DNA from 3 places in the Arthrobacter sp. AB6 genome. Region 3 is predicted to be linked to each of the others. Evidence: riboswitches for the same ligand, from Rfam matches in the RefSeq annotation. Region 3 holds a riboswitch; each other region holds the start of a gene.
What was found. Region 3 has a riboswitch for S-adenosylmethionine ahead of Q9R30_RS04405 (homoserine O-acetyltransferase). Riboswitches for the same ligand answer to the same signal wherever they lie in the genome.
Positions count from the first base shown of each region.

Region 1: it holds a riboswitch for S-adenosylmethionine, as region 3 does, so the genes downstream of both, Q9R30_RS04025 (DUF1737 domain-containing protein) here and Q9R30_RS04405 (homoserine O-acetyltransferase) in region 3, are expected to answer to the same signal.
Region 2: it holds a riboswitch for S-adenosylmethionine, as region 3 does, so the genes downstream of both, Q9R30_RS10650 (aminotransferase class V-fold PLP-dependent enzyme) here and Q9R30_RS04405 (homoserine O-acetyltransferase) in region 3, are expected to answer to the same signal.

Region 1 covers NZ_JAUZVL010000003.1:271,980-278,383, forward strand. The annotation lists gene pabB (aminodeoxychorismate synthase component I) at 1-65, shown strand, start outside; gene cls (cardiolipin synthase) at 72-1,511, opposite strand; gene Q9R30_RS04005 (aminodeoxychorismate lyase) at 1,645-2,574, shown strand; gene Q9R30_RS04010 (pyridoxamine 5'-phosphate oxidase family protein) at 2,640-3,104, shown strand; gene Q9R30_RS04015 (TetR/AcrR family transcriptional regulator C-terminal domain-containing protein) at 3,147-3,845, opposite strand; gene Q9R30_RS04020 (hypothetical protein) at 4,092-4,346, shown strand; SAM riboswitch class IV at 4,640-4,754, shown strand; gene Q9R30_RS04025 (DUF1737 domain-containing protein) at 4,768-5,046, shown strand; gene Q9R30_RS04030 (rhodanese-like domain-containing protein) at 5,043-5,453, shown strand; gene Q9R30_RS04035 (O-succinylhomoserine sulfhydrylase) at 5,453-6,404, shown strand, end outside.
Region 2 covers NZ_JAUZVL010000011.1:30,363-36,766, forward strand. The annotation lists gene Q9R30_RS10640 (metal-dependent transcriptional regulator) at 1-95, opposite strand, end outside; gene Q9R30_RS10645 (class I SAM-dependent methyltransferase) at 160-918, opposite strand; gene Q9R30_RS10650 (aminotransferase class V-fold PLP-dependent enzyme) at 1,012-2,454, opposite strand; SAM riboswitch class IV at 2,490-2,603, opposite strand; gene hisN (histidinol-phosphatase) at 2,763-3,575, opposite strand; gene Q9R30_RS10660 (ribosome small subunit-dependent GTPase A) at 3,624-4,739, opposite strand; gene aroA (3-phosphoshikimate 1-carboxyvinyltransferase) at 4,723-6,111, opposite strand; gene Q9R30_RS10670 (DoxX family protein) at 6,118-6,404, opposite strand, start outside.
Region 3 covers NZ_JAUZVL010000004.1:94,084-100,487, forward strand. The annotation lists gene Q9R30_RS04400 (bifunctional o-acetylhomoserine/o-acetylserine sulfhydrylase) at 1-1,106, shown strand, start outside; SAM riboswitch class IV at 1,202-1,317, shown strand; gene Q9R30_RS04405 (homoserine O-acetyltransferase) at 1,330-2,445, shown strand; gene Q9R30_RS04410 (MFS transporter) at 2,626-4,008, shown strand; gene Q9R30_RS04415 (zinc-dependent alcohol dehydrogenase family protein) at 4,118-5,236, shown strand; gene Q9R30_RS04420 (LysR family transcriptional regulator) at 5,259-6,182, opposite strand; gene mmsB (3-hydroxyisobutyrate dehydrogenase) at 6,297-6,404, shown strand, end outside.

The DNA.
Region 1 (6,404 bases), on a different contig from region 3:
ACGAAATCCGGACCAAGGCGTTCGGGGTGCTCTCGGCGCTGGGGACGGAATTCCCGGATTCCTGAAGGCTGCTACTGGACCGTTGCCGTCAGCCGCGCCACGTTGTCCACGTAACGTGCCGCGAGCGGCCGCTGGAGCCAGTCCGCCAGTCTCAGCTCGTGGGAGATGTCCCGGTAGGTATCCTCCACTGCACGCATCTTGGTAACGATGTCCTCGCCCAGCAGCATCACGGACACCTCAAGGTTCAGGGAGAAGGAGCGCATGTCCATGTTGCTGGAGCCCAGGACCGCCACTTCGTCGTCGATGGTGAAGTGCTTGGCATGGAGCACGAACGGGGCCTTGTACAGGTAGATCCGGACGCCGGCTTCGAGCAGCGCCTCATAGTAGGAGCGCTGGGCGTGGTGGACCAGGAACTGGTCGCCCTTCTCGGAGACGAACAGCTCCACTTCCACGCCGCGCTGGGCGGCGGTGGTGATGGCATAAAGCAGCGAATCATCCGGGACGAAGTACGGGCTGCAGATCGAGATCCGGTGCTGGGCGGAGTAGATGAGCGTGTTGAAAAGCCGAAGGTTGTTCTCGGTGATGAACCCCGGGCCGCTCGGCACCACCTGTGCAGTCACGTTCCCCGGGTGCGGGTTGGACGGGAGCTGCAGCTGGTGCTCCAGGGATTCGTCGGTTTCGCTGAGCCAGTCGGTGGCGAAGACGACGTTCAATGTGGTCACGATGGGCCCGTGCAGGCGCGCCATCAGCTCCACCCATTCGCGGCCCGCCTTGCGGTGCCGGGGGTTGTTGTAGGAGGGCTCGATCAGGTTCTGCGAGCCGGTGAAGGCAATCTCGCCGTCGATCACCATGATTTTGCGATGGTTCCGCAGGTCCGGCCTGCGCCACTGGCCGTGGATGGGCAGGAGCGGAAGCATACGCTTCCACTGGATCTTGCCTGCCCGTAGCCGCTTCAGGAGCTTCCGGTAACCCTTGACCCGCAGGGTACCGATGTGGTCGAAGAGTACGCGGACCTCGACGCCGCGCTCGGCCGCCTCCTCCAGCGCTGTGAGGAGATCGTCGGTGATGTGGTCCGTGCTCATGATGTAGAACTCGGCGTTGACAAACTTTTTCGCCTTGCGCACGGCCTCGGTCATCTGCAGGATCGAGTCCGGATAGCCGGGGATCAGGTCCACGGAGTTGCCGTCCACCATGGGCAGGGAGCCGAGCCGGCGGTTCAGTTCCGCGGCGGACTTCACCCATTCAGGTCCGGGGTAGTCGCTTTCGACGTCGGCAAGCGAGGAGATCCCGGCGCGCACCCGGTCGTTCACCTGCTCCTGCTGCGCCCGGCGGCGGCTGGACAGCTTGAAGTTGCCGAACAGCAGGAACAGCAGGATGCCCAAGAACGGTACGAAGAAGATGCCCAGCAGCCACGCCATCGCCGTGGTGGGACGCCTGTTTCCCGGAATGATGCCCAGAGCCAGCACCCTGATCAGGAGATCGGCGACGCCCAGCAGCACCACCACCCACATCGGCGCGGTGCCGGCAAGCGAGAATGGCCACAACACGAAATTAAACCCCCGGAGGATGGGCTCCCGGCGGACCGTTTCCAGCCAGGGCGCTCTGCCCAGCTTATCCGTTGCGGCAGCGCACTAAGCTGGAGCCATGACCTCTCCCGCTTCCGTGGTTCTCGTTTTCCTCGATCCCGCGTTCCCGGACGGCCGGCTCGCCGATGCCTCCAAACCCCAGCTCATGGTCACGGACCAGGGCGCAACCCGGGGGGACGGGATCTTTGAAACCATGCTGGCTGTAGGCGGCAATGTGCGGAAGATCCAGGCCCACCTGGACCGCCTGGCCGGTTCCGCGGACGCCCTTGACCTGGTTATCCCGGCTGAGGACGGATGGCGCAGGGCCATCACCACTGCATTGAACGAGCACCGGTCCCGGCATCCGGCCGCCTCTGCCGCCGAGGACGAACTCGTCGTCAAACTGGTAGTGACCCGCGGAGCGGAGGGCGCCGCGGCGCCCACCGCCTGGGTCCAGGTGTCCCCCACCGGGGCGTTGGCGCGGCGCCAGCGCGAGACGGGAATCGACGTCATCCTCCTTGACCGTGGCTACGACAGCGGCGCCGCCGAGCGCGCCCCCTGGCTGCTGCTCGGCGCGAAGACGCTGTCCTACGCGGTCAACATGGCCGCACTGCGCCATGCCCACAAACAGGGCGCGGACGACGTCATCTTCATCTCCTCCGACGGCCGGGTGCTGGAGGGGCCCACCTCCACCGTGCTGCTGGCCCACGCAGGAACGTCCGACGACGGCGCTTCCGTCAAGCGCCTCATCACACCCCAGCTGGACAGCGGCATCCTGGCAGGCACCTCGCAGGGCGCGCTGTTCACCGCGGCGAAGGCTGCGGGCTGGGAACTGGGCTACGGCCCGCTTGAGCCGCAGGACCTGCTGGACGCCGACGCCGTGTGGCTGATCTCCAGCGTCCGTTTACTGGCGCCGGTGAACCGGATCGACGGCAAGGAAATCGGCACGCCGTCCGTCCAGAAGGAGCTGACCGCCGAACTGAACGAGTTGTTCGCGGGCATCCAATAAGGGGCCCGTGATTCCGGCCCCTGCACCCTAGGTCCGGCGGGGGAAGTGGCCGTAAGGTGTGGTTCATGGACTCGCAGACGCAGCCGAATGACAACCTGACCTTTGACGAATGCTGGGAACTCCTGGCCAATGACACTGTCGGCCGCCTTGCACTGGTGGTTGACGGCCACCCCGAGATCTTTCCGATCAACTACGTAGTGCACCGCCGCAGCATCGCGTTCCGTACCGCCGGCGTCACCAAGCTGTGGAGTGCCCTGGCAGAGAGGCCTGCCGCCCTGGAGATCGACGGCTACGATACCCATACCGAAGAGGCCTGGAGCGTGGTGCTGCGCGGCGATACGGCGGTCATCGAGGACCAGGCGGACAAGGACGCCGTGGACAGACTGGGGCTGGAGCCATGGCAGCCGGGAGAAAAGGCAAACTACATCCGCCTGACAGCCCGCGCCCTGACCGGCCGCCGTTTCAAGGTTAACCGGCCGGACGTCTGGGCCACGCGGCAACAGGACAAGCGGCGGGCCTCGTTCGAATAACCCGACCGGAACGCCTGCCCCGACGGCGGGCTAGCCGGCTGGCTAGGCGTCCTGAAGGGACAGTTGGGCTTCAAGGCCGGAGAGCAGGATACTCAGCCCTTGGTCGAGTTCCGCGGATCCTTCGTAGTCCGCCAGGGCGGGGGCCAGCGCACGCAGCCGCGGGAACTCCTTGGCAGGCAACCGGTGCAGTCCCAGCCGCAGTAGCACTTCGTTTTCCTCCGGGTCCACAACGAATTCCTGCAGCTCATTCAGGATGTGGCCGTAGAGGAAGCCGTAGTAAGCGCGGTAGACGTGGAGGGCATCCGCCGGGCTGAACCCTGCCCCAATCAGCAGGGACAGGATCTGTTCGAGAGGACGGAGCGTGCCCAGCGGCCGCAGCCCCAGCGGGGTGGAGAGCGGCCTGGTCACGAGCAGCGGCACCACATTGGGGTGCTGGAGCGCAAGGTTCCGAAGGTCGTGCGCGATGCGGCGCAGCTGGGCTTTCCAATCGGGATCTTCGGGGTGGATAGTGAGTTCGTTGAGCACCAGTTCGGTGACGCCGTCCAGCAGTGCGGCGCGGTTCTCCGCATAGCGGTAAAGGCTCATTGGGTCCCGGCCCAACTCCTGGCCAAGGCGGCGCATGGTCAGCGCCTCCAAACCTTCCTCGTCAACGACTTCGAGCGCCTTGGTCAGCACGAGCTGCCTGCTCAGCTTTTGCTTTTGGGCCGGCCCGGCGGGGGACTGGGTTTTCGGGGAGGCCATGATTTCCGTCCTGGAAGGCAGCAAGCCCTCTTACCCGAAGAGGTAATCCATTCGCTTGCCGAATTGGTTGTCTACGAGTAAAGTCTACATTGTAGATGCGGCCGTGACACCGCCCCGTAGCCCTTGATTTCACCTAGCCCCTGATTTCCGCGGGCATTCTCAACACTCGATGCCCCGTGCACGGCATTGAGGTCCGCTGCTGTAGCCGAACGGCGGCACCACCGCACGTAGCGAAGGGAAGCCGTCATGGCGCATTCGCAGTTCGATCTCTTTCTCAAAGAAGCCACCTACATTGACCAGGCCTCCGACGCCACCCTCGACCGGGACCGCCTTTATGGCCTGTACACCAGCTGGTGCTTCATCAACCAGCAGCAGCCCGGCCCCGAGTCCGATTTCTGGATAGCCATGAACTGCCGCATCAGGCACGGCCGCAAAGGGCTGCGCATGAAAGGCCCCGCTGCTGCCGACTACATCCTGGCCAGCTACCCCGGCCTCGTCTAAGCACCAGCGTCGAAACGAATCCGGCGTGGACCACGTGCCTTGGGGCACGGCGTCCACGCCGTTCCTTTTGGGCGCGTCCTTTTGGGCGCGGCACCTACTGCTACATCAACTGATGCTGCCGCTCCCCCAGGTCCCGCACGGTGCCCTGACACCCAAGGAGGAGCCGCCGTCGTACTTTGGATGAAGATGCCGGACGGCGGCCAGGCTCCACTGCGGCGCCCTGGGTACTTCAGTTACGCAACATGACGACGGCGGCGGTGCGGGGCCGGGCGGCAAGTGTTACGTTCTTGGGGAGTAATGAGTACCGGCGCCAAGCCCTGACTGGCCGGTCGGCAACCCTCCTTTCGCGGCGGGGTGCCTCAGGTGAACACTCGGCATATCGACCCATTCGAGCTGCAAGCGTGAGAGAAGGAGATCCGTCGTGTCTGACGCACCTGCCCCTGAAGAGAAATTGTCGTACCGCCTCATCAGCGGGCCGGATGACCGGGCCTTTTGCGAGCGGATCTCCGCCGCGCTGGCGGAAGGCTATGTCCTGCACGGCAGCCCGGCGGCAACCTTCAACGGCAGCAGTGTGATCGTGGCGCAGGCGGTGGTCCTGCCCTCAGCCATCGCTTCCGCGGACGCTGCCGTGGCGGACGCTGTTGACGACCTCGAGTCCACCGGCGATGACCTCGACTTCGACGGCGAGGGCCACGCATGAGCTACGCCGGAGACCTGACCCCGCAGGAGGCCTGGGAAAAGCTCGAGCAGGGCGCCATCCTGGTGGACGTGCGCACGGAGGGCGAATGGGCCCACATCGGCATTCCTGACACCAAGGCCACCGAGAACGATCCGCTGTTCATCCAGTGGACCTTCCCGGGCGGAATCCCCAACCCTGACTTCATCACCGACCTTAGCCGGCAGGCGCCCGAGGACAAGTCGACCGAACTGGTGTTCCTGTGCCGTTCCGGCCAGCGTTCCATCGCGGCCGCAATGGCCGCCACGCAGGCCGGCTTCACCTCCTACAACGTCCTGGAGGGCTTTGAGGGCGAGCCGGACCGTTACGGAGAACGTACCGTCAACGGCTGGAAGAACCGCGGCCTGCCGACCAACCTGGGAAAGAACTAGTGACCTTCAACGAAGACGCCGCCGGCTGGAGCCCCGACACCCAGGCCGTCCGCGGCGGGCTGGACCGCACCAACTTCCAGGAAACCAGCGAGGCTGTCTTCCTGAACTCCGGTTTTGTATACGAATCCGCCGCCGCTGCGGAGCGGGCCTTCACGGGCGAGGACGAACGCTTTGTCTACTCGCGCTACGGCAACCCCTCCGTGGCCACGTTCCAGGAGCGGCTCCGCCTCCTGGAAGGCACGGAGGCGTGCTTTGCGACGGCGTCCGGCATGTCCGCGGTGTTCACCGCCTTGGGTGCGCTGCTGGCTGCCGGGGACCGCGTGGTTGCGGCTCGTTCGCTGTTCGGCTCCTGCTTCGTGATCCTCAACGAAATCCTTCCGCGCTGGGGCGTGGAGACCGTCTTCGTGGACGGTCCGGACCTGGAACAGTGGCGCGAGGCCCTCTCCCAGCCCACCGCCGCCGTCTTCTTCGAATCGCCGTCCAATCCGATGCAGGAGATCGTGGACATCGCTGCGGTCAGCGACCTGGCGCATGCGGCAGGGGCCACCGTCGTCGTCGACAACGTCTTTGCCACACCCCTGCTGCAGCGGTGCGGACAGTTAGGCGCCGACGTGGTTGTCTACTCGGGAACCAAGCACATTGACGGCCAGGGCCGGGTGCTGGGCGGCGCCATCCTGGGCACCAAGGAGTTTATTGACGGGCCGGTGAAGCAGCTGATGCGCCACACCGGACCGGCGCTGTCCGCGTTCAACGCCTGGGTCCTGACCAAGGGCCTCGAGACCATGGCGCTGCGCGTCAACCACTCCTCGGCGTCAGCCCTGCGCCTCGCGGAATGGCTGGAGGAACAGCCTGCCGTCAGCTGGGTGAAGTACCCGCTCCTGAAGTCGCACCCGCAGTACGAGCTGGCCGCAAAGCAGATGAGCGCCGGCGGAACGGTCCTCACCTTGGAAC
Region 2 (6,404 bases), on a different contig from region 3:
TGGGAGGACGTGATGGGCTTGTCCTGCCATTCGGTGAATGAGTAGATGACCTTGACGTAGTCCTCGATGGAGGAGGAGGGCGCGCTGGTCTTCACGGGACCAAGCCTACCGGCTCGCCGCCGCCATGCGGGGAGTAGCGGGGCAGGGAGTGGCGGGCATTCATGCCCTCACCGCCCGCCAGGCCAGTGTCAGGTATGGCAACTCCAGTTCCTCGCCCGGCGCATGTCCCAGGTGCTCATGCAGGTACCAGTCGAGGTTCGCCAGTACTTTCGCCCGGGTGGCCTCGGCCGCACGGAGGTAGTAGCTGCGCGACTTTGTCAGCTCCATCAGGTCCGTGGTGGTGACGGAGTCCCGCCAGTGCGTAAGGTGGCCTTCGAGCCCCTCGAACTCAGGGCCCACCAGCGGCCGGAAACCGGGTTTGTAGACGTCCCCGGCGTGCATGATCCTCGAGAGCCGGTGGACCCAGGGGACGGACGTGTCCAGCTGGTTCCAGACCAGGCCTAGAGTTCCCTGCGGGCGGAGGACGCGGGCCAGTTCCGTGCTGGCCCGCAGCGCATCGCACCAGTGCCAGGCCTGGGCCACGGTGACGACGTCGAACGCTGAATCAGGCAGGCCGGTGGCCTCCGCGGTGCCCAGGACAGCCGCGGCGCCGGGATAGTGTTCCGCCAGTTGCCCGAGCATGTCGGCTGAGGGGTCCACCGCGGTGACAGAGAGACCAAGGTCCAGCAGCAGTTCAGTGAACTTGCCGGTGCCGGCACCAACATCGAGCGCATCGCGGGCGCCCTGCGGGACCAGCCACTGGGCGGTCTCCGGGGGATATCCGGGCCGCACCTGCTGGTAATGCTTGCCGCCATCCTGGAAGCTTTGGCCCAGTTCCCGGCGTCGGCCATGATCCAGCTTGGGGCCACCCCGTGCCACGCGTGGCCTCCTTCGTCAGGTCTCGTTGCTACCTTCCGAATTTACCGCACCCGCGCCGGTGTCGCGGATGGCCGCCTTCAGTCGTGCCGCAGGTCAGTCGTCGATGCAGGGGGCGGCGCCGGCCGTTCCCGGCGTGTTGGGAGCCCAATGCGGGTATGTGCGGTTGTCGTTGGCGGGAACCCAGCGGCCCGCATCCACCACATAGTCCCAGCCGAGCCCCTTGCTCCGCAGCTCACGGATTCCTGCCAGGAGCCGCTGGGCATCGTCAAGCCGGGATCCCACGCCGAAGCTGGCACGGAGGGAACCGGACGGCAGGCCCAGCCGCTTCAGCAGCGGGTGGGCGCAGAAGCGGCCGTCGCGCAGGCCCACGCCATGCTCTGCTGACAGGTACGCCGCCACGAGTCCGGCGTCGTATCCTTCCACCGAGAAGTTGACCACCCCGATGGTGTCGGTATCCGGGTTCGTGTCCTTGAAGATCTGGTGGACAGTCACGCCGTCGATTCCCTGCAGGCCTTCCACCAGGTAGGAACGGATGGCTGATTCGTGTGCGTGCCAGCGGTCCTGGTCCAGCGCAGCGATGACCTGCGTCGCACGGGCCAGGGTAGCCGCTCCCAGTACGTTCGGTGATCCGCCCTCGTGGCGGGCCGGACCCGTTGCCCAGCTGACGCCGTCGAGCCTTGCCTCCTTGACGGCGCCGCCGCCGGCCAGGTGCGGTGTTCCGGCGTCGAGCCAGTCCGGCCGCCCCACCAGCACGCCGGCCCCAAAAGGCGCGTAGAGCTTGTGCCCCGAGAAGGCGATGTAGTCGACGTCGTCAGCGGTGATGTCAATGCGGCGGTGCGGCGCCAGCTGCGCCGCGTCCACGACGATGCGCGCGCCGTGCTCGTGGGCGAGTGCGGCGAGGGCACGGATGGGAAGGATTTCGCCCGTGACGTTGGACGCGCCGGTGACGGCGAGCAGGCTTACGCCGCCGTGCTGCAGTTCGGCACGCACGGCCTCAACGGTCCCTGCGATGGTATCGGCCGCCACGATGCTGCGGTGGGGGACACCCTGCCATGGCAGCAGGTTGGCGTGGTGCTCAATGTCGAGGTACAGGACGTCGCCGTCGGCCTGGCCGTCCGTGCCGGGCAGGCAGCCGGCCAGCAGGTTGAGGGAGTCGGTGGTGTTCCGGGTGAAGATCACAGAATCGTCCGGGCGGCCGCCCACGAACTCCCGGACGATCGCACGGGCATTCTCGTAGACCGAGGTGCTGATCTGGGAGGCGTAGCCCGCTCCGCGGTGCACGCTCGCGTAGAACGGCAGGATTTCGTTGAGGTAGGCGGACACTACGGAGAGCGCCGGCGCGGACGCGCCGTAGTCCAGGTTCGCGTACCGCACGTGCCCGCCATGGATCAGGGGAGCCTGGATTTCCGCGCCGGTGACTGCCGCCAGGGGACGGCCGGCTGCTGCATGGTGCTGGTCGAAGCGGGCTTCCGGTCCGGGCTGTGCTGCGGCTTCAGGCTGGATTGCGGCGTTGGGGGAGACGGTGGCTGTTGTCACAGAGACCTCACTTTGAAACAGGACTCCGCTGGGGGAATCCGCGCTTGCCGCATCCGTTCCGGACCGGCCTGGTCGTCACCCGGGGCACCCCACCGCGAATGGAGGGTTGCCGGCCAGCAAACCGGGGTTTAGCGCTGGCACTCGTGACCTGCTTAAGAGCGTAGAACATAGCCTGTGCAGGCTAAAAGCCCGCCGGAATGTTAAGGGCTTTGTTACGTGCACTTGAAAAGGGCTGCATTAGCCGAAGATAACGACGGCGGACGCCTCCTTTCGGAGGTGCCCGCCGTTGATTGTTCGGAAGAGGAGGGTCAGAGGAGGTCGTCCAGGTCCGGGTTCAACCGGCGCAGCACCTCCGAGTGCAGGATGGAATTCGTGGCCAGTGCGTTGCCGCCGAACGGGCCGTCCTCGCCTTCCAGCGATGTGAACCGGCCGCCCGCTTCAACCACGATGGGCACCAGGGCGGCCATGTCGTAGAGGTTCAGTTCGGGCTCGCAGGCGATATCCACCGAGCCCTCCGCCACCATGCAGTACGACCAGAAGTCCCCGAACGCCCTGGTACGCCACACGTCCTCCGTGAGGCCCAGGAATTCGTTGAGGTTCCCGCGCTCCTTCCAGCCGCCAAGGCTCGAGTACGAAAGGGAAGCGTCGGACAGTCTGGAGACGTTGGATACCCGGAGCCGGGTTGCGGCTGCCAGGGAACGTCCCATATAGGCGCCCATGCCCTTGGCCGCCCACCAGCGCTTGCCCAGTGCGGGGGCACTCACTACGCCCACCACCGGCTCGCCTTCGTCCACGAGGGCGATCAGGGTGGCCCAGACCGGAACGCCGCGGACAAAATTCTTGGTGCCGTCGATGGGATCGATGATCCACCGCCGCGCGCCATGGCCGGTGCTGCCGAACTCCTCGCCGAGTACGGCATCGCGCGGACGGGAGCGGGAGAGCTGGCCGCGGATGGCTTCCTCGGCCGCCTTGTCCGCATCGGTGACCGGCGTCAGGTCCGGCTTGGTCTCGATGTGGAGGTCCAGCGCCTTGAAGCGGCTCATTGTCTGGTCGTCCACAGAGTCGGCCAGGACGTGGGCCAGGCGCAGGTCATCGTTGTAGCTCGAAGCGGGTTGGATCATGGTTCCAAACTACCGTCTGCGCGCCGTTCTGCCGGGAACCCGGCCCTGTCAGTTGACGCTGCCCAGCTCCTTGGCCTCCTGGGCTTCCATTCGTGGGTCCGTCCCCAGCAGCCGCCGCAGGGAGGCCAGCCGTGCTGCACCGGTGGGCCCGGCATGGCCCCCCGCTACCCATGCATCCAGCCCGCAGTCCACGGCGATGGCTGTGTGCTTGCAGCCGCGCTCGCAGTCATCCGTGCCGGGGGAGAGGTCCGGGAACGAACGCAGGATCCGGTCCGGGTCCACGTGGGCCAGGCCGAAGGAGCGGATGCCGGGGGTGTCGATGATCCAGCTGCCCGAAGGCGCGTCCGCGAGGCGCAGGGCGAGGGCGGACGACGATGTATGCCTTCCCCGGCCGGTTACGGCGTTCACCCCGCCGGTGGCCCGTTCGGCTCCGGTCAGCGCATTCACCATGGTTGACTTGCCTACGCCGGAATGCCCCAGCATGACTGTTACTTTCCCGTCGAGGTAGGTCCGGAGCTCCGCGACGGCGGTCCTGTCCAGGCGGGCGGACAGGCCGTCGTCGGAACGGGCGTCCACGCCCGAGGCCTGCGCATCCGCAGTCCGGCTGATGATCACCGGGAAGTCCAGGTGGGTGTAGTTGGCCAGCAGCTCCGCGGGATCCTTGATGTCCGCCTTGGTGACCAGCAGGATCGGCTCGATACCGGCGTCGTAGGCGGCCACCAGGGCGCGGTCGATGAAGCCCGTCCGCGGCTCGGGGTTGGCAGCCGCCACCACAATGACCAGCTGGTCAGCATTGGCCACCACGGCACGTTCCACCGGATCCGTATCGTCAGCGCTGCGCCGCAGGAGCGTCTTGCGGTTTTGGATTTTCACCAGCCGTGCCAAAGTGTCCGGCTCGCCGGAGACATCACCCACGAGTGATACAAAATCGCCCGCGACCACCGGGTTCCTTCGCAGTTCCCTTGCCCTGGCGGCAATAACCACACGCTCGTTGCCCGAGTCCTCACCCACCACGGCTGTGTAACGGCCACGGTCAACCGTGATGATCCGGCCGGTGACGGCGTCGTCGTGGCTGGGCCTGTCCTTGGTGCGGGGCCTGGAGCCCTTCTTGCTGGGCCGGATCCGGACGTCGGATTCGTCCCAGGAGTCAGTGCTCCGCGCCACCGCTGGAACCTTCCGCCCCCGCCTCGGGGGTGCCGTCCTGCGCAAGCATGTCCGCCCACAACCGGGGGAAATTCGGCATGGTCTTGGCGGTGGTGGCGATGTCCTCCACCTCGACGCCCTCCACGGCCAGGCCGAGGATGGCTCCGGCGGTAGCCATGCGGTGGTCCGCGTAGCTGTGGACGACGCCGGCGTGCAGCCTGGCAGGCCGGATCACCAGGCCGTCGCTGGTTTCCTCGGCGTCACCGCCGAGCCGGTTGATTTCAGCCACCAGCGCGGCAAGCCGGTCCGTTTCATGTCCCCGCAGGTGGGCAATGCCGCTCAGCCGCGAGGGCCCGTCCGCCAGTGCACACAGGGCGGCGACGGTGGGGGCCAGCTCGCTGGTGTCGGCGAAGTCCGCGCCTTTGATGGCCGGTCCGCCCGTCACTGTCAGGACGCCGTCGTGCAAGGTGACCTCGGCGCCCATCCGGGTGAGGATGCTCCGCCAGAGATCACCTACCTGCTGCGTCTCTTCGGGCCAGTTGGGGATCCGCACGGTGCCGCGCGAGGCCAAGGCCGCGGCGAGGAACGGCCCGGCGTTTGACAGGTCCTGCTCGATCCTCTGGTCAAATGCCCGGATGGGTCCCGGGCTGACAACCCAGTGGTTGGGACGCGAGTCGTCCACGGCTACACCGGCTCCACGCAGGACGGCCACGGTCATGTTGATGTGGTCGAGGCTGGGCACCGGTTTGCCCACGTGTTCCAGGTGCAGGCCCTCGGTGAACCGTGCCCCCACCAGGAGCAGCGCCGAAACGAACTGGGAGGAGGCGCTGGCGTCGATAACCAGGTGGCCGCCGCGGACCTCACCGGTGCCATCCACCACAAACGGCAATGACGACGGCGTGCCGCCCTCCGTCGAGGACACTGCGACTCCCAGCGACTTGAGTGCTTCGATGATGGTTCCCATCGGCCGCTTGCGGGCGTGGGGGTCGCCGTCGAACTCGCTGGCACCCCTGCGCAGTGCTGCGAGGGGCGGGACGAACCGCATGACAGTGCCGGCGAGGCCGCAGTCAATCCTGGCCAGGGACGGGGCGGCGTCCGGGTTCAGCGGAACAACTTCCAGGTCGGGTCCGAAGGCTCCGTCCCCGGGCACCTCCGTAATGGTGGCCCCCAGCTGGCGTAGTGCTTCGATCATGAGCGCGGAGTCCCTGGAGTGCAGGGGCGCGCGCAGGCGGGACGGTCCGTCAGCCAGGGCGGCAAGGACCAGGTACCTGTTGGTTAGAGACTTGGAACCGGGCACCGTCACGGTGGCATTGACGGGCCGGGACGCGAAGGGTGCGGGCCAGTGTGGGACAGGCGTGCCGGAATCATCCCGGACGGCGGCTGCTGCGGTCATTCGTTGTTATGCCCCCGTGGCCTGCTCCACCGCGCGGCGCACGGCTTTGTCCGCTTTGTGGAGTTTCTTGTTGGTGGTCTTCCTGGCATCCGCGGCGAGGTGCGAGGCGCCCTTGCGTGCATCCGCGGCCAGGTGCTCTGCCCGCCAGGCAAGGCCCGGCTTGCCGGCTGTATCCACGGACGCCAGCAGGGCGCCTCCGCTCAGCGACAGGTTCTTGAGCAGCTGGTTACGCCGGGTGTCCCGGCCTTCCTTGCTGCTGATGTCTGCGCTGCGCCATTCGACGAACGTGTTGA
Region 3 (6,404 bases):
TTGAAGGCGGGTTGGGAGCACTCCTGCTGAGTTCAGGACAGGCAGCCGAGACCTTGGCTGTCCTTAATATCGCCGAGGCGGGGGACCACATCGTTGCCAGCCCCAGCCTGTACGGCGGAACGTACAATCTTTTCGCCCACACCCTGAAGAAGTTCGGAATCTCCGTGACCTTCGTGGCGGACCCGGACAATCTGGACCAGTGGCGTGACGCGGTCCGGCCAAACACCAAGCTGTTCTTCGCCGAAGCGGTGTCCAATCCCCGCCAGGACGTCCTGGACATCGAGGGCGTGTCAGGCATCGCCCATGATGCCGGCGTGCCCCTGATCGTGGACAACACCCTGTCCACCCCGTACCTGATCCGGCCCCTGGAATGGGGAGCGGACATCGTGGTCCACTCGGCTACGAAGTACTTGGGCGGCCACGGGTCCGCGATCGCCGGGGTGATCGTGGACTCCGGAAAGTTCGACTTCGGCCAGGACCCTGCCAAATTCCCGGGCTTCAACACCCCCGACCCCACGTACAACGGACTGGTGTATGCCCGGGACCTTGGCAAGGACGGGGCCCTGGGCGCCAACCTCTCCTACATCCTGAAGGCCCGCGTCCAGCTTCTCCGCGACCTGGGCTCGGCAGTGTCGCCCTTCAACGCCTTCCTGATCGCCCAGGGCCTGGAAACCTTGAGCCTTCGGGTGGAACGTCACGTTGCCAACGCCCTCGAAGTGGCGCGGTGGCTGGAAGGGCGTGACGACGTCGAGTCCGTCGCCTACGCCGGCCTGCCCTCCAGCCGGTGGTACGAGCGGGGCCGCAAGTACGGGCCCAGGGGCACCGGCGCGATTGTGTCGTTCAACCTCGCCGGCGGAGCCGAAGCCGGCAAACGATTCGTGGACGCGCTGGAACTGCACTCCCACGTGGCAAACATCGGCGACGTCCGCTCCCTGGTGATCCACCCGGCGTCGACCACCCACAGCCAGCTCTCTCCGGAGCAGCAGGTGGTGGCCGGGGTCACTCCGGGCCTGGTGCGGCTGTCGGTGGGGATCGAGCACATTGACGACATCCTGGCGGACCTGGAAGCCGGCTTCCGTGCTGCCAAGGAGGCAACCGGAGCCTAGCAGCACCCGGCCGCCCAGCACGGCGGCAAGCCGGGGAAGTCACAACCAGTCACACTCTTGGCGGCAGGCAGGGGCTGTTTCGTACACTCGAACCAGGTCATGAGTGCCAGTGACAGCCCCGGCTTGCTGGCCGGCAACCCTCCTTCCGCGGTGGGGTGCCCCGGGTGAAGACCTGGCCTGCCGGTCATTCGACGGCGGGCAAGCGCGTAGAAGAGGTCTTGCCATGACGGTTACCGTCGCCCGTACTACCGTTCCCGAACATGGGATTGTCCGCTATGCCTCCATCGGGGGACTGCAGCTCGAGGCCGGCGGCTACCTGCCGGACGTCGTCCTCGCATACGAGACATGGGGAACCCTGAACGAGGACGGCAGCAACGCCATCCTGATCGAACACGCCCTGACCGGCAGCACCCACGTGACCCGCGGCGACACGGACGAAGAAGGCTGGTGGGAACAGCTGGCCGGCCCCGGCGCGCCAGTGGACACGGACAAGTTCTTCGTGGTGTCCATCAACATAGTGGGAGGCTGCTACGGGTCCACCGGTCCGTCCTCGCCCGCGCCGGACGGAACGCCCTGGGGTTCGCGCTTTCCACTCGTGACCCTGCGGGACAGCACGGTAGCGGAAGCCCGGTTGGCCGACCAGTTGGGGATCGGGAGCTGGTTTGCCGTGCTGGGCGGTTCCATGGGCGGGGCACGAGCCCTGGAATGGGCCATCACGTTCCCGGACCGCGTGCACCGCTGCGCGGTCATCTCCGTGGGGGCCGCCAGTACTGCCGAGCAGATTGCCTTCGCCCAGGCACAGACCCTCGCCATCCGCCAGGACGCGAATTTCAATGGCGGCGACTACTACGGCGGTCCTTTCCCGGAGGACGGGCTTGCCCTGGCGCGGCGGATCGCCCATATCACGTACCGTTCCCCGGGGGAGCTGGATGGACGGTTCGGCCGCGCGCCGCAGGCCCCCGAATCCCCGTTCCAGGGTGACCGGCTCGCTGCCCGCGGACGCTACCAGGTGGAGAGCTACCTGGACCACCAGGGCAACAAGCTGGTCCGGCGGTTCGATGCCAACAGCTACATCGCCATCACCGAGGCCCTCATGAGCCATGACGTGTCCCGGGGCCGCGGGCCGCTCGAGCAGGCCCTGGCCCGCTCCGGGGCGCGCTTCTTTGTGGCTGCCGTGGATTCAGACCGGCTCTACTTCCCGTCCCAATCCCGCGAGCTGGCGCGGGCACTCCCCGGGGACGTGGACGTCCACCTCATCGAGGCGCCCATCGGACACGACGGCTTCCTCACCGAAATCGGCCAGCTGGGCAGCCAGCTGCGGGAGCACCTTTCGGCATAACATCGCGCCCCGGCGCCGCGGAATGTGCATTATTGCAGACAGCCTCTGCATGATTCGCCGTTGAGCTCGGCGTCCAAGCGGTCCATACTCGTTGGGACCCGGCGGTTCGTGTCCAAAATCACACGCACCCGCCACAGCCTGTCCCAGTGGTGTCGAAGACGACGCCGAAGGAGTTCACTAATGAGCACGGAAAGCTCCGCCGCACGGCGGCCAGAGGAAACCGACGTCAAGGCCACAGGCCTGAGGAAAGTGGTCACGGCCTCCATGGCCGGCACCGTGGTTGAGTGGTATGAGTTCTTCCTCTATGCCTCGGCCGCCACGCTGGTGTTCGGCAAGATGTTCTTCCCCAATTCAGGGACGGAACTGGACGGCATCATCGCCGCCTTCGTCACCTATGCCGTAGGTTTCGTTGCCCGCCCCATCGGCGGCATCGTCTTCGGCCACTTCGGTGACAAGTTCGGCCGCAAGCAACTGCTGCAGCTGAGCATCATCCTGGTGGGCGTTGCCACCTTCCTCATGGGCTGCCTGCCCACCTTCGCCCAAATCGGTTACTGGGCCCCGGCCCTCCTGGTGTTCCTGCGCTTCGTGCAGGGCTTCGCCGTCGGCGGCGAATGGGGCGGCGCCGTGCTGCTGGTGGCCGAGCACAGCCCCAACAAGTCCCGCGGGTTCTGGTCCAGCTGGCCGCAGTCGGCGGTTCCCATGGGTAACCTCCTTGCAACCGGTGTGCTGTTCACCCTGTCCTCCACCCTGTCCCAGGAAGCCTTCCTCGGCTGGGGCTGGCGCGTGGCCTTCTGGCTCTCCGCAGTCATCGTGATCATCGGCTACTACATCCGCACCAAGGTCCAGGATGCGCCGATCTTCATCGAGGCACGCAAGGAAGTCACGGTTGAGCACAAGGGCTACGGCGTGGCCGAGGTCTTCCGCCGGTACCCGCGCGGCGTCTTCACCGCCATGGGCCTGCGCTTCGCGGAGAACATCCTGTACTACCTCGTGGTGACGTTCTCCATCACCTACCTGAAGGTCGTCGTCCAGACCGACACGTCCCGCATCCTGCTCCTGCTGCTGGTTGCCCACTTCATCCACTTCTGCGCCGTCCCGCTGGTGGGCAAGATGTCCGATTCGTTCGGCCGCCGTCCCGTCTACATGGCCGGTGCCATCCTCGCCGGAACCTGGGGCTTCTTCGCCTTCCCCATGATGGACACCGCCAACGAAATGATGATCCTGGCGGCCATCACCATCGGCCTGCTGTTCCACGCGCTCATGTACGCCGGCCAGCCGTCCATCATGGCGGAAATGTTCCCCACCCGGATGCGGTACTCGGGCGTTTCCCTCGGCTACCAGGTGACCTCGATCGTGGCCGGTTCGCTCGCGCCGATCATCGCCAGCTCCCTGCTGGGCAGCTTCAAGTCCTCCGTTCCGGTGGCGTTCTACCTGCTGGGCGCCTGCGTGGTAACAGGGCTTTCGGTCTTCTTCCTCAAGGAAACGCGCGGCATCTCCCTGCACGACGTCGACGCCGCCGATGCCAAGGGCACGGCAGACCTCCTGGCCGCCCAGAAGAAGTAGCAGCGGCAGGACAGAACAACACCCATGCACCGCAGCTGCCCGGACCCGCCCATCGCAGGTCCGGGCAGCCGCATGCCAGCCCCACATCACTTCGACGTCAGGACCCGCCATGCGAGCAGCAGTTCTTTACGCCACCGTCCCGTCCGGCACCAACTACACCGAGGCAAAGCCACTGGCGGTCCAGGAGCTTGAGCGCCCCGAACCCCGGGCCGGGGAGCTGGGGGTGACCATCACGTATTCGAGCCTCTGCCACTCCGATCTGTCTGTGGTGGACGGGTCCCGCGTCAGGCCGCTTCCCATGGCGCTGGGACATGAAGCGGTGGGACGGGTGGACGCCGTCGGCGAAGGCGTCACCGACGTCACCCCGGGAGACCACGTGGTCCTCGTGTTCGTCCCCAGCTGCGGCGGCTGCCGTGCCTGCCGGGCTGGCCGTCCCGCGCTGTGCCACCGTGCGGCGGAGGTCAACGGATCGGGGGACCTCCTGCATGGCGAGGCCCTGCTGCGGACGCCGGCGGGGGAGCGGATCAACCACCACCTGGGGGTGTCGGCCTTCGCCGACTACGCCGTGGTGGCCCGGGAATCCGTGGTGGCTATTGACGACGACGTCCCGGACACGGTTGCCGCAATGTTCGGTTGCGCCGTGCTCACCGGAATGGGGGCCGTGCTCAACACGGCGGCTGCCCAGCCCGGCCAGGCCGTGGCCGTTTTCGGGCTCGGCGCCGTGGGCCTTTCGGCCGTCATGGCCGCGGCGCTCGCGGGAGCATCCGCCGTGATTGCCATCGATCCTAACGAGGGCAAGCACGGGCTCGCCCTGAAGTGCGGCGCAACCGCCGTTGGAACCCCCGACGACGCCCCCCGGCTGATTGCCGAAGCCACCGGTGACGGCGTGGACATCGCCGTCGAAGCCGTGGGATCAGCCCGGGTCATCGCTGCGTGCCTGGAGCACGTGACGCGCGGCGGCGCCGTCGTCTCAGTGGGGCTGCCGCACCCCACCGCGGAACTGACGGTCCCCGCGCTCCAGTTCGCGGGGGCGGGGAAACGGTTGCTCGGTTCCTACATGGGTGATGCCGTGCCGGAGCGGGACATTCCGCTGTACCTGCAATATTGGCGCGAGGGCAGGCTTCCCGTTGAGCTCCTTCACACAGACACCCGGCCGCTTGACGAGATCAACGAAGGCCTCGACGCGCTCGCCGCGGGTCAGGTGGTCAGGCGGCTATTCCGGGCCTGAACAGGCCCAAGGCGCCCGGAGCCTATGCTGCCAGCAGCTCCTGGCGCTCCGCCACTTCCTCCTTGAGGGCGGTAATCACGGCCTGCACCCGGGCGGACCGCAGCGATTCCGGCCGGGCCACCGCCCAGATGGGCATCTGGCGTTCGAAGGCGTCGGGGAGCACCGGGACGAATTCAGGGTTCCGCGCCACCATGAAGTTGGGAAGCAGCCCGATGCCTCCGCCGCGGCGCACCGCCTCAACCTGGGCAAAGATACTCGTGGCCTGGAAGCTGGACTTCGGCGTCGGCAGCTGCGAGGACCGGTGGCCCAGTTCGGCAACCTGGAGGGCCGACTCGACGTAAGAGACGAAGCCATGCTGCCCCACGCCGTCGGGCGTTTCCGGCAGGCCGCGGGCGGCCGCGTAGGCGGGACTGGCGTAGAGCCTGAGGAAGTAGTTGGTCAGGAAGATGGTCTGCGCGTTGCTCACGTCGGTGCGGCCCACCACCACCTCAAGGTCCACGCCGGAACGGTTCTGGCTGACCTTGCGCGTGGCGCTGAGCATCTCCACATCCAGCTTCGGGTGCCGCTGCTGGAGCCGGACCAGCGCAGGCGTTACGAATTCGGCGCCAAAGCCGTCGGAGGTGCTGATGCGCACCATGCCGGACAGGGCGTCCCGGTCCTGGCCCGTGACGGCGGCCAGCGACCCCAGAGTTTCCTCAATAGTCTCCGCCGCAGCGACGGCCGACGCGCCGAGTTCCGTCAACTCCCAGCCATGCGGGCTGCGCTCCAGGGTCCGTCCGCCCAGTTGCTTGTCCAGGGCGAGGATCCGGCGCGAGATGGTGGTGTGCGTGGTGCCCAGCGTTTCAGCGACGGCGTTGAAACGCCCCAGCCGGGCCACGGTCAACAGAATCAGCAGGTCGTCCGGACTTGGAAGCCGCGCCACCGCATGCCTTTCATTCGTGTGCATCAGTGCACATACCATCTGTGATTTTTCCCCTTGATTGCACTGTAGCAGGGTGTGATGGTGGACACGGACCTCCCGGCCGCCCTCGGCCGGATGCACAGCAAAGGAGCTTATGCCATGGCAGTTGTCGGTTGGATCGGGTTGGGAAACATGGGCGGTTCCATGTCCGGGAACCTCGCGAAGGCAGGGCACGACGTACGGGGGTTTGACCTCAACCCTGCCGCG